Regions from separate parts of the Nonomuraea sp. MTCD27 genome, predicted to be linked through region 1. Evidence: riboswitches for the same ligand, from Rfam matches in the RefSeq annotation. Region 1 holds a riboswitch; the other holds the start of a gene.

Region 1 (5,283 bases):
GCTGCCCCTCCTGCCGGTATGAACTGTCCGATCTGGCCGGCGTGGCAAGCGTGCTGAACGGGATCGGGCCCGTCGAGGACCCCGACCCCCCTTCCTATGACCGCCCCATCGGGGGCCAGGACGACGTGGTCGACCTGCTCCGGCGCAAGAAGGCGGCCGACAGGCGGACGCGCAGGGGCACGTTCGTGATCGGGATGGCGGCGGCGGTCACGCTGGTGGCGGGGGGTTTGACGATCGGCACGCAGCTCAGCGGGGGCGAGCCGGCCCCGCTGGCGCAGGGGCACGGCGGTCACATGGGCACGCACATGGGCCCGGCCGAGCAGTTCTACGCCGACGGCAAGCCCATCGAGGGCAAGGGCGTGGACGGGGTGACCGGTGGCCTGGTCGTGGAGACGAAGGGGTGGGGCACGCACGCGGCGCTCAAGCTGGCGGGGGTGAAGGGTCCGCTGGAGTGCGAGCTCATCTCGGTGGCCAAGTCGGGTGAGCGCCGGGTGATGACCGGGTGGTCCGTACCTCCAGCCGGGTACGGAGTGCCGGGGTCGCCCGATCCGCTCTACATGCACGGCGGCAGTGCCACGCAACTGAAGGACATCGACCGTTTCGAGGTGGTCACCTCGGCGGGTAAGAAGATACTCACCATCAAGGCCTGACCGGTCCTGGGGAAGCCCTCTCACCGCTGGTGGGAGGGCTTTCTTCATGCCCTCGCCCTTGTGTGGAAATTTACGCGTTCGCGGGTTGAACCGCACCGGGCTCCGGCGCGTACTGCTTGCCGTATCAACCGGAATATCAAGCCCTTTAAGGGGTTTCATTATGTCTATCCGGAAATTCGTATTTTCTAGTGCTTTAGCGGCAAGCGTGCTTGTCGTCCCGGCGGTGCCCGCGCACGCGTCCGGCGACGACGTCTATCTCGCGGCGGGCCTGCGCGGCGCGAACGAGGTGGGCGCCCCGGGCGACGCGGACGGCCGCTCGACCGTGGTGCTCAAAATCAGCGGGACCGAGGTGACGTTCGCGGCCCGGTGGCACGGGATCGGCACACCCACCGCCGGCCACGTGCACGCGGGCGCCAAGGGTGCGAACGGCGACGTCGGGCTCGACTTCTTCACCGAGTCCCTGCCCGGGTCGGTGCTCGGCGTCACCGGCACCGTCAAGGCCGGCGACGACCTCGTCAAGGCGCTCGTCGACAACCCCGGCGGCTTCTACGCCAACCTGCACGACGCCGCCCACCCCAAGGGCGCGGTACGCGGCCAGTTCCACCGGCTGAGCAGGCCCGTCGACCTCAACGGCGTGCTGCACGGCAGCGACCAGGCCACGCTCTCGTCCCAGGCGGACGGCCGCCAGGAGGTCCCCCAGGACGACGGCAGGCGGCGCGGCGACGCGGACGGCCGGGCCGTGTGGTGGCTGCGCCCGTCAGGCTCGTCCATCGCCTACACCGCCACCTGGTCGGGGCTGGGCCGGGTGACGGCCGGGCACCTGCGCAAGGGGCCTCCGGGCAGGAGCGGGCCGGTGGCGGCGGAGCTGTTCGCGGCCCGGGACGGGCTGCCCGAGAACGTGACCGGCGTCGCGGGGGTGACGCCGGTCGCCGCCAAGGTCGTCAAGCGCGTCACCGAGAACCCGGGCGCGTACCACTCGAACCTGCGCACCACCGAGTTCGACGGCGGCGCGGTGCGCGGGCAGCTCTCCGGCGAGGCGTTCACCCACCCGCGCGCGCTCACCGCCGACGTGCTGCGCGGCTCGCAGATCTACTCCTGCACGCAGCTTCCCGCCGGCGGCTACGGCTTCACCCAGCTCGGCGTGACGGCCACGCTGCGGCGGGGCATCGACCACTCGTTCGTGACGCCCGCGTCGGGGCCGCCGCAGTGGATCGCCCCGGACGGCAGCGCGGTGCGCGGCGCGGTCGTCAGCCGCACGCCGAACGGCGACAACATCCCCGAGCTGGTCCTCGACGCCACCCAGTCGGGCACGCCCACCGGGCTGCTCGCGCACGCCACGCAGATCCTGCGCCTCAACACCACGGGCGGCCTCGCCCCGGCCGGCTCCTGCGAGCCGGGCTCCGAGACCAGGGTCCCGTACGGCGCGGACTACGTGTTCCTCGGCTGAGGCCGGGCGGGGGACGATTCGGTCCCGTCCCCTGCCAGGCCCTTCCCGGTCGATCCGGCCCGGTCCCCCCGGGCCACCGACCGGCCGCGACGGGGTGCTCCGGCCCGGTCGCGACAAGCGCCCCGCCGCACACGGGAGCCCGTGCGGCGGGGCGCTCCATCATGCGCCCTCTGGCGGCGGGCGGGTACGGAAGACGGTGGCCGCCGCCGGGCGGGGATCGTCGCCGGGGCGGGGTGGAACCACCGTCACGGTCAAGCGTGCGCCGTGACGGCGGCCGGCCACGTGCCGGTCAGCGGGCGTCACCCTGGAGGCCCTCAGCCCCGTGCGGCGGGTGGCGCCCACTTGGCTCCGCCGTAACGGATGGACCTCGGCGACCCCGTGCGGCGGGTGCGACCGACCCGCCGAGAAGAGCCCGCGCGGAGAGGGTCTTTAGAGGCCCGGGGCCGGGAACTGGGCGGTGAGTTCGCTGACCTCGTGGTGGACGCGGGTGATGACGTCCTCGGCGTCCCCCTTGGCCAGGGCGGTGACGACCTCGTCCATCCAGGCGCCGATCTGCCGCATCTCCGCCTCGCCCATGCCGCGCGAGGTGACCGACGGCGTGCCGATGCGGATGCCCGACGGGTCGAACGGCTTGCGCGTGTCGAACGGCACCGTGTTGTAGTTGGTCTCCAGCCCCGCGCGGTCGAGCGCCTGGGCGGCCGGCTTGCCGCCGATGCCCTTGGGCGTGAGGTCGAGCAGGATCAGGTGGTTGTCGGTGCCGCCGGAGACCAGGTCGAACCCGCGCGAGGCCAGCTCGTCGGCCAGGGTCTTGGCGTTGGCGACGACCTGGTGGGCGTAGTCGCGGAACGACGGCTGGGCGGCCTCGTGCAGCGCGACCGCGATGGCGGCGGTGGTGTGGTTGTGCGGGCCGCCCTGCAGGCCGGGGAAGACGGCCTTGTTGAGCGCCGTGGCGTGCTCGTCGGCGGTGGCCATGAGCATGGCGCCGCGCGGGCCGCGCAGCGTCTTGTGCGTGGTCGTGGAGATCACGTCGGCGTGGCCCACCGGGGACGGGTGCGCGCCGCCCGCGACCAGGCCCGCGATGTGGGCGATGTCGGCGGCCAGCACGGCCCCGACCTCGCGGGCGATCGAGGCGAAGCCCTCGAAGTCGATGGTGCGCGGGATCGCGGTGCCGCCGCAGAAGATCAGCTTCGGCCGGTGCTCGAGCGCGAGCTGCCGGACCTCGTCGAGGTCGATGCGGCCGGTGTCCTTGCGTACGCCGTAGCGGACCGGGTTGAACCACTTGCCGGTGGCCGAGACCGACCAGCCGTGGGTGAGGTGGCCGCCGAACGGCAGGCCCATGCCCATCACGGTGTCGCCGGGCTGCAGGAACGCCATGTAGACGGCGAGGTTGGCGGGCGAGCCGGAGTAGGGCTGGACGTTGGCGTGGTTGACGCCGAACAGGGCCTTGGCGCGCTCGATGGCCACGGTCTCGATCTGGTCGATGACCTGCTGGCCCTCGTAGTAGCGCTTGCCCGCGTAGCCCTCGGAGTATTTGTTGGTCAGCACGGTGCCGGTGGCCTCGAGCACGGCCTTCGACACGTAGTTCTCCGACGCGATGAGCTTGACGGTGTCGGACTGGCGACGCTCTTCCGCCTTGATGAGCTCGGCGATCTGCGGGTCGACGCTAGCGAGAGAACCCATGACTCTCCTGTCATCATTGACGATTGCGAAGACCCAGGCGCACGGCCTCCGCTCCTTTCGCTCCCCGGTGGTCGATCCCACCCAATGCGCCAGTCGCGTCTCGTCCTAGACGATAGCGGATGTGACAGGGGCTTATTTCGTGGTGATCAGCAGATTCGCGTAGTGTCCGAGGTTCTTGAGGTCCAGGTCGACCGGGCCGGCGGCCTTGGGCACCTTGCGGAAGACGGCGAAGAAACGCCGGGTCTGCCCGGCCGGGATCTGGTCGCCGGGGGTCAGCTCCGAGCAGGCGCACTGGTCGCCCTGGAACATGGGCTTGACGGGCAGCGCCTCGTCGCGGAGGGCCAGCTCGACGTCCTTCAGGCTGTAGGCGTTGGTCTCGGTCAGGCCCCACACGCTGAGCGAGCTCTGCGAGTGGTCGTTGCTGACGGAGAACTCGAGCTTGACGTCGTCGCCCTGCCACCGGAGCGCCTCGATCCGCAGGACGATGGGCACGGTCCGGTAGCCGTCGTTGTACTGGAAGGACCTCGACGCCTGCTTCGTGCCGGGCGTGACGGTCGCGGCGGGGTCGGGCGCGTTCGTGGTGGCCTGGTGCGTGCCCGGCTGCTCCCAGGGGCGCCACAGCGCCAGCGTGCCGCCGGCGGTCAGCGCGGACGCGAGCACGGCGGCGATCACGGGCGGCGCCCAGCGCCCGCCCCCCGCGGGCCGGGGACCTGGAGCGGGGGACGCCTGGGGAGACAGCAGCGGCGTCCAGGCGTCGCTGACCGCGCGGGTCGCGGAGGCCACCGTCGCCCGCTCGCGGCCCATCAGGCGGTCGAGGAGCTGCTGCGCGGTCGGCCGCCGGGCCGGATCCTTCTGCAGCGCCAGTTCCACCAGCACCCGCAGCCGCTCGTCCAGCCCGTCGAGCACCGGTACGTGGTGCGCCACCCGGTACAGCACCTCCGGCACCTGCCCGGTCCCGAACGGCGGCCGCCCCGTCCCCGCGTACGTCACCACGCCGCCCCACGCGAACACGTCGCTGGCGGCCGTGATGGGCGCGCCGCTGGCCTGCTCCGGAGCCATGTACGCGGGCGTGCCCGCGACGACGGCGGACTGGGTGGCGTCCGGCTGGGCGATGCGGGCGATGCCGAAGTCGATGACGCGCGGGCCGACGGCGCTGAGCAGGATGTTCGACGGCTTGAGGTCCAGGTGCACGACCCCCGCCTCGTGGATCGCGGCCAGCGCGGTGGCCACCCCGACGGCCAGGGCCTCCAGGTTGGCGCCTCCCATGGGCCCCTGCGTCTCGATCATGGACGACAGGTCGGGGCCTTCGACGTATTCGGTGACGAGGTAGGCGGTGGCGCCCTCGATCCCGGCGTCGAGCACGGGCGCCGTGCAGAACCTGGCCACGTGCCGGGCCGCCTCGGCCTCCCTGGTGAAGCGGCGCCTGAAGTCCTCGCGGCCGGCCAGCTCCGGCCTGAGCACCTTGAGCGCGACCGGGGCGAACGCGGCGTCCTGCGCGAGGTAGAC
Region 2 (5,283 bases), on a different contig from region 1:
CTCTACTTCACCGGCACCCGCCACTTCTTCCACTGATCATCACCTAAAGGGCGGCATGGTAGATCATGTCGCCCTTCATCCCATTTTGCGGCGAGCACTGGCCGGGTGCGGCTACCCTGAACTCCTCCCCGCATCCCCGTCCCCCGGGAGTACCCCTATGGCGCTCGACGCGATCCTGCAGGCATTCGTCACCATGAACGGCCTGGCCACCAGCCCCTTCGTGCTCCTGGTGCTCGCCTTCATCGGCGCCTACCTCGGCAGCCGCGTCGTAGAGGTCATCCCCTTCACCCGCCGCATCATCGAGCGCCGCGAGGCCCAGGCGGCTGAGCGCGACTAGGCCGTGTCTCCGGGGCGGCCGGTCTCGATCATGACCTCCACCCCGTCCAGGATCCGGTCCAGGCCGAACTCGTAGTCGAGGCGCCGCTCCTCCTCGGGCATGTCCTGCGGGTAGTCGAAGGCTCCCGCCTCGACCGCCGCGCGCAGCGCGGGCAGGCGCCGCGCGTCCACCAGCGAGCCGAGCAGCGCGCTGTGGCCGGCGATCGCGGCGCCCGACGCGGCGCTGCCGAGGTCCGCGCTCAGCCGCGCGGTGGCGTGCATGTACGTGGCGATCAGCAGCACGACGCCCGCCTTGGCGCGCTCGTCGAGCCCGGTGCCCGCCAGCGCCGCCAGGGCGCGGTCGGTCCACGCGAGCTGATTGGGCGTGACGGGCGGCCCGGTGATGGGCAGCTGCACGATCCAGGAGTGGGCCCGCAACATCTCCCACTGCGCGCCGCACCAGCGCCGCAGGCCCGGCCGCCAGCCTGCGCAGGGCTCGTCGAGCGCGGCGGGGACGGCCGCGACCGAGTCCAGCATCAGGAGCAGCAGCTCGTTCTTGTTCTTGACGTGCCGGTAGAGCGACATCGTGGTGAAGCCCAGCCGCTCGGCGACCCGGGCCATCGAGACCGCGTCGAGGCCGCCCGCGTCGGCCAGCTCCACCGCCGCCCGCGCGATGCGGCCGAGGCTCAGCCCGGTCTTGGGCTCCGGCGCGGGCTTCGCGAGCCGTTCCCAGAGATTGTCTTCCATCAAACACGAGTGTATGTCATACACTCGGTGTATGACATACACAGCTCTGGTCGTGGGTGGCGGGATCGCGGGCACGGCGAGCGCCGTCGCCCTGCGCAAGGCGGGGATGGACGCGGTGGTGTACGAGGCCTACGACCGTACGGCCGACAAGGCGGGCGCCTTCCTCACGCTGGCGCCCAACGCGCTCGACGCCTTACGCGCTCTCGACCTGGACGTCGGCGGCCTCGGCTTCGACACCCCGGGCATCACGATCACCAGCGGCTCCGGCCGGCGGCTCGGCGAGCTGGCCTACCGCCTGGGCGACGTGGTGAGCAGGACGGTCAAGCGCGCCGACCTCTACCGGTACCTCCGCGATCAGGACCTCCACCTGGAGTACGGCAAGCGCCTCACCGGTGCCGTGGCGACCGGCGACGGGGTGCGGGCGACGTTCTCCGACGGCAGCACCGCCGAGGGCGACCTGCTGATCGGCGCCGACGGCCTGCGTTCGGCCACCCGGCGCATCATCGACCCGGCGGCGCCCGGCACCCGCTACACCGGCCTGCTCAACACCGGTGGCTACGCGCGCGGCGTCGCGACCGGCTCCGAACCGGGCATGATGCAGGCCGTCTTCGGCAAGCGCTGCTTCTTCGTCTACACGGCGCACCCGGACGGCGAGGTGTGGTGGGCCGCGAACCCCGCCCAGGCCACCGAGCTCACACCGGCCGAGATGGCGGCGATCACCCAGCAGGAGTGGCGGACCCGGCTGAGCGACCTGTTCCGGCACGACCACGGCCCCGCGCTCGACATCATCGCCGCGACCGGGGAGATCTTCGCCGGCTGGAGCTCCTACGACGTGCCCCGCGTCCCGGTCTGGCACCGCGACCGGATGATCGTCATCGGCGACGCCGCCCACGCCACCGCGCCGTCGATCGGGCAGGGCGCCGCCATGGCCATCGAGGACGCCGTCGTCCTGGCCAAGTGCCTGCGCGACAGCCCGGGCATCGAGGCCGCGTTCAGGGCGTACGAGGTGCTGCGGCGGGGGCGGGTCGAGCGGGTCGTGGCGCAGGGCAACCGTACGGGCGGCTGGAAGGCGCTCAATCCGCTGGCGCGCGTGCCGCGCGACCTGATCATGAGCCTGGCCATGAAGCACGCCGCCAGGACCGGTACGGACCCGAGCCGCTGGATCTACGAGCACCGCATCGACTGGGACCGGCCCATCGCCCTCCCCGCCTGACCACCAGGGGGCGCGCCGACCCCCGCGCGCCCGGCCGGCCGCCACCCAGCCATCACCGTCCCCTGATCCCCGCGAAGCGGCGACGGGCGGCCGGCTCAGCGGTCTGACATCCCTCCCGCCGGACCCTCGAAAGGCGTTGCACGCGATCCTGCGTCGCCGTAACGTCGCTCTCGGGTCGTTACTGGCGTGACCTGAAGGTGGATGACCACCGGGGAGCGGCTCCGCAGTACTGCCGCGCGCCTGGGCATCTCAACGCGACGAACAGGAGATGCCGTGCACCAGCCGCAGATGTACGACGCCACCGCGGTGACCGCGGCCTACCGCAGTGCCCTGGACGTGATCGCCGCCGTCGAGCCGCACGTCGCGGAGGCCATCCGTACGGAGCTGTCCGACCAGCGCACGTCGTTGAAGCTCATCGCCAGCGAGAACTACGCGTCCCCGGCGGTGCTGCTCACGATGGGCACCTGGATGTCCGACAAGTACGCCGAGGGCACCATCGGGCGCCGCTTCTACGCCGGCTGCCAGAACATCGACACCGTTGAGCAACTCGCGGCCGACCACGCCAAGGCCCTGTTCGGAGCCGACCACGCCTACGTCCAGCCGCACTCGGGCATCGACGCGAACCTGGTGGCGTTCTGGGGCGTACTGGCGCACCGCGTGGAGGCTCCGGCCCTGGCCAGCATCGGCGTGGGTCACGTCAACGACCTGACCGAGCAGGACTGGGAGAACCTGCGCAAGGCCCTCGGCGACCAGCGGGCCCTGGGCATGTCACTGGACGCGGGCGGGCATCTCACCCACGGCTTCCGGCCGAACATCTCCGGCAAGATGTTCCGGCAGCGCTCGTACGGCACCGACCCGGAAACCGGCCTGCTCGACTACGCCGCGCTGCGCGACCTGGCCCGCGAGTTCAAGCCCCTGATCCTGATCGCCGGATACTCGGCCTATCCGCGCCGCGTGGACTTCGCGGCCCTGCGGGAGATCGCCGACGAGGTCGGCGCCACCCTCCTGGTGGACATGGCCCACTTCGCCGGCCTGGTCGCGGGCAAGGTCTTCACCGGCGACCACGACCCGGTGCCGTACGCCCACATCACGACCACCACCACGCACAAGTCGCTGCGCGGTCCGCGCGGCGGCCTGGTGCTGTGCCGGCGGGAGTTCGCCGACGCGATCGACCGCGGCTGCCCGATGGTGCTGGGCGGCCCGCTGGGGAACGTGATGGCCGCCAAGGCCGTCGCCCTCGCCGAGGCCCGCCAGCCCGCCTTCGCCGCCTATGCCCGCGCGGTCGTGGACAACGCGTCCGCCCTGGCCGAAGGGCTGCTTCGACGGGGAGTCCGGCTGGTCACCGGCGGCACCGACAACCACCTGGTCCTGCTGGACGTGACCGGCTTCGGCCTGACCGGCCGGCAGGCCGAGTCGGCGCTGCTGGATTCCGGCATCGTCACCAACCGCAACGCGATCCCGCGCGACCCCCACGGCGCCTGGTACACCTCGGGCGTACGCGTCGGCACGCCCGCGCTCACCTCCCGCGGCTTCCGCGCCGACGAGTTCGACCGGATCGCGGAACTGATCGTGGACGTCCTCTCCGCCACCACCCCCGCGTCCGCGCCCGACGGCCGCACCTCCAAGGCCGCCTACACGTTGCCCGCCGACACCGCCGCCAAGACCCGCGCCGCCGCAGCCGAACTCCTCACCGCCCACCCCCTCTACCCCGGCCTCGACCTCACCTGACCCCTCCACACCGGAACCCCCTCCTACGGCCTCAGGACACCCCGGCCCGCCAACTCCTTCCCAGGACGCACCCCGCCCGGGCCGCCGACTCCTTCCCAGGACGCACCCCGCCCGGGTCGTCCGGCGTCCGTGCGGGGAGGCCACCGCGCGAGGTTTGTCCAGGACCCCGGCGGGGGCGCTGTCGCCCAGCGGCGTCGGGCGTGCGTGCGGGGAAGGCCGCCGTGCGAGGTCGGCTGGGGCTCCGGCGGGGGTGCCGTCGCCCAGCGGCGTCGGGCGTGCGTGCGGGGAAGGCCGCCGTGCAAGGTTGTTCGGGGCTCCGGCGGGGTGCCGTCGCCCAGTGGCGTCGGGCGTGCGTGCGGAACCCCGAGTGCCTGCGCAACCTCATCCCGGATGCGCGGTTCAGGTGGTGCCGAGGCGGTGGTGCCGGGGCGGTGGTGCCAGGCAGTGGTGCCGCAGCCCGCCAGGGGCCGGGTCTGGTGGCCGGGTTCCCGGGCCCTTGGGCGAACGAGCCCCAGAGGCCAACGACCGTCTGGGGCTCGAACGAGGACTCAGGCGGTTGAGCGGACAGCCTGCCAGGCCAGATTCGCCGCACCCGCCAGCCCGGCGCGTCCCACCAGGGTGCTCTGCTTCACCTGGACCGCCCTGACGAAGGCGAGCCCGGCCACGTCGTCGAGCGCCCGCTCCAGCGGGTCGAACAGGACGGCGCCCGCCGCGGACACACCGCCCCCGATCACCACGGTCGTGACCTCGGCGACAGCGGCCGTGGACGCAACCATGGCGGCCAGCGCCCTGGCGCCGCGCTCGAACGCCGCCACCGCGACCGGATGCCCGGCGGCGGCATCACGCGCGAGCGCCCGCGCATCCGCCTTCACACCCGTACCGACGGCGTCCGCGTCGTCGTCAATACGACCGGCATCCGCCTTCACACCAGCACGGACGCCCGTACGGACTGCATCAGTCCGGTCGACGTTCCCCTTCTCACCGGTACGGCCAACGTCAGCCTGCTCTTGAGCAGGGATGCCACCACCGCCATGTCCGACGTCCGCCATCTCTTGAACGCGATTCACCGTCCCTCCCCGCGAACCCGCAACCGCGTCCCCACCACTTCCGGCGCCGTCGTGAACCCGGAGCCCAACCCCCTCCCTGGAAGGGACTGTGACCTCACTGATCGCACCAGCACCAGCACCAGCACCAGCACCAGCACCAGCACCAGCACCACCACCACCAGCATCTGGATCGCCGTCCCCGTCCCCGTCCCCGTCGCCGTCGCGAAGGACCGT

Evidence for each region. Region 1 has a riboswitch for ZMP and ZTP ahead of glyA (serine hydroxymethyltransferase). Riboswitches for the same ligand answer to the same signal wherever they lie in the genome.
Region 2: linked by a shared signal. The riboswitch ahead of ACBJ59_RS47815 (glycine hydroxymethyltransferase) and the one ahead of glyA (serine hydroxymethyltransferase) in region 1 are both predicted to bind ZMP and ZTP.

The regions. Positions count from the first base shown of each region.
Region 1 is NZ_JBGNUW010000017.1:164,365-169,647, forward strand. Features, by position in the region: gene ACBJ59_RS41090 (anti-sigma factor family protein) at 1-650, shown strand, start outside; gene ACBJ59_RS41095 (CHRD domain-containing protein) at 856-2,097, shown strand; gene glyA (serine hydroxymethyltransferase) at 2,527-3,777, opposite strand; ZMP/ZTP riboswitch at 3,802-3,884, opposite strand; gene ACBJ59_RS41105 (serine/threonine-protein kinase) at 3,910-5,283, opposite strand, start outside.
Region 2 is NZ_JBGNUW010000022.1:151,959-157,241, forward strand. Features, by position in the region: gene purH (bifunctional phosphoribosylaminoimidazolecarboxamide formyltransferase/IMP cyclohydrolase) at 1-36, shown strand, start outside; gene ACBJ59_RS47800 (hypothetical protein) at 158-337, shown strand; gene ACBJ59_RS47805 (TetR/AcrR family transcriptional regulator) at 334-1,062, opposite strand; gene ACBJ59_RS47810 (FAD-dependent oxidoreductase) at 1,094-2,275, shown strand; ZMP/ZTP riboswitch at 2,443-2,528, shown strand; gene ACBJ59_RS47815 (glycine hydroxymethyltransferase) at 2,564-4,003, shown strand; gene ACBJ59_RS47820 (ROK family protein) at 4,552-5,283, opposite strand, start outside.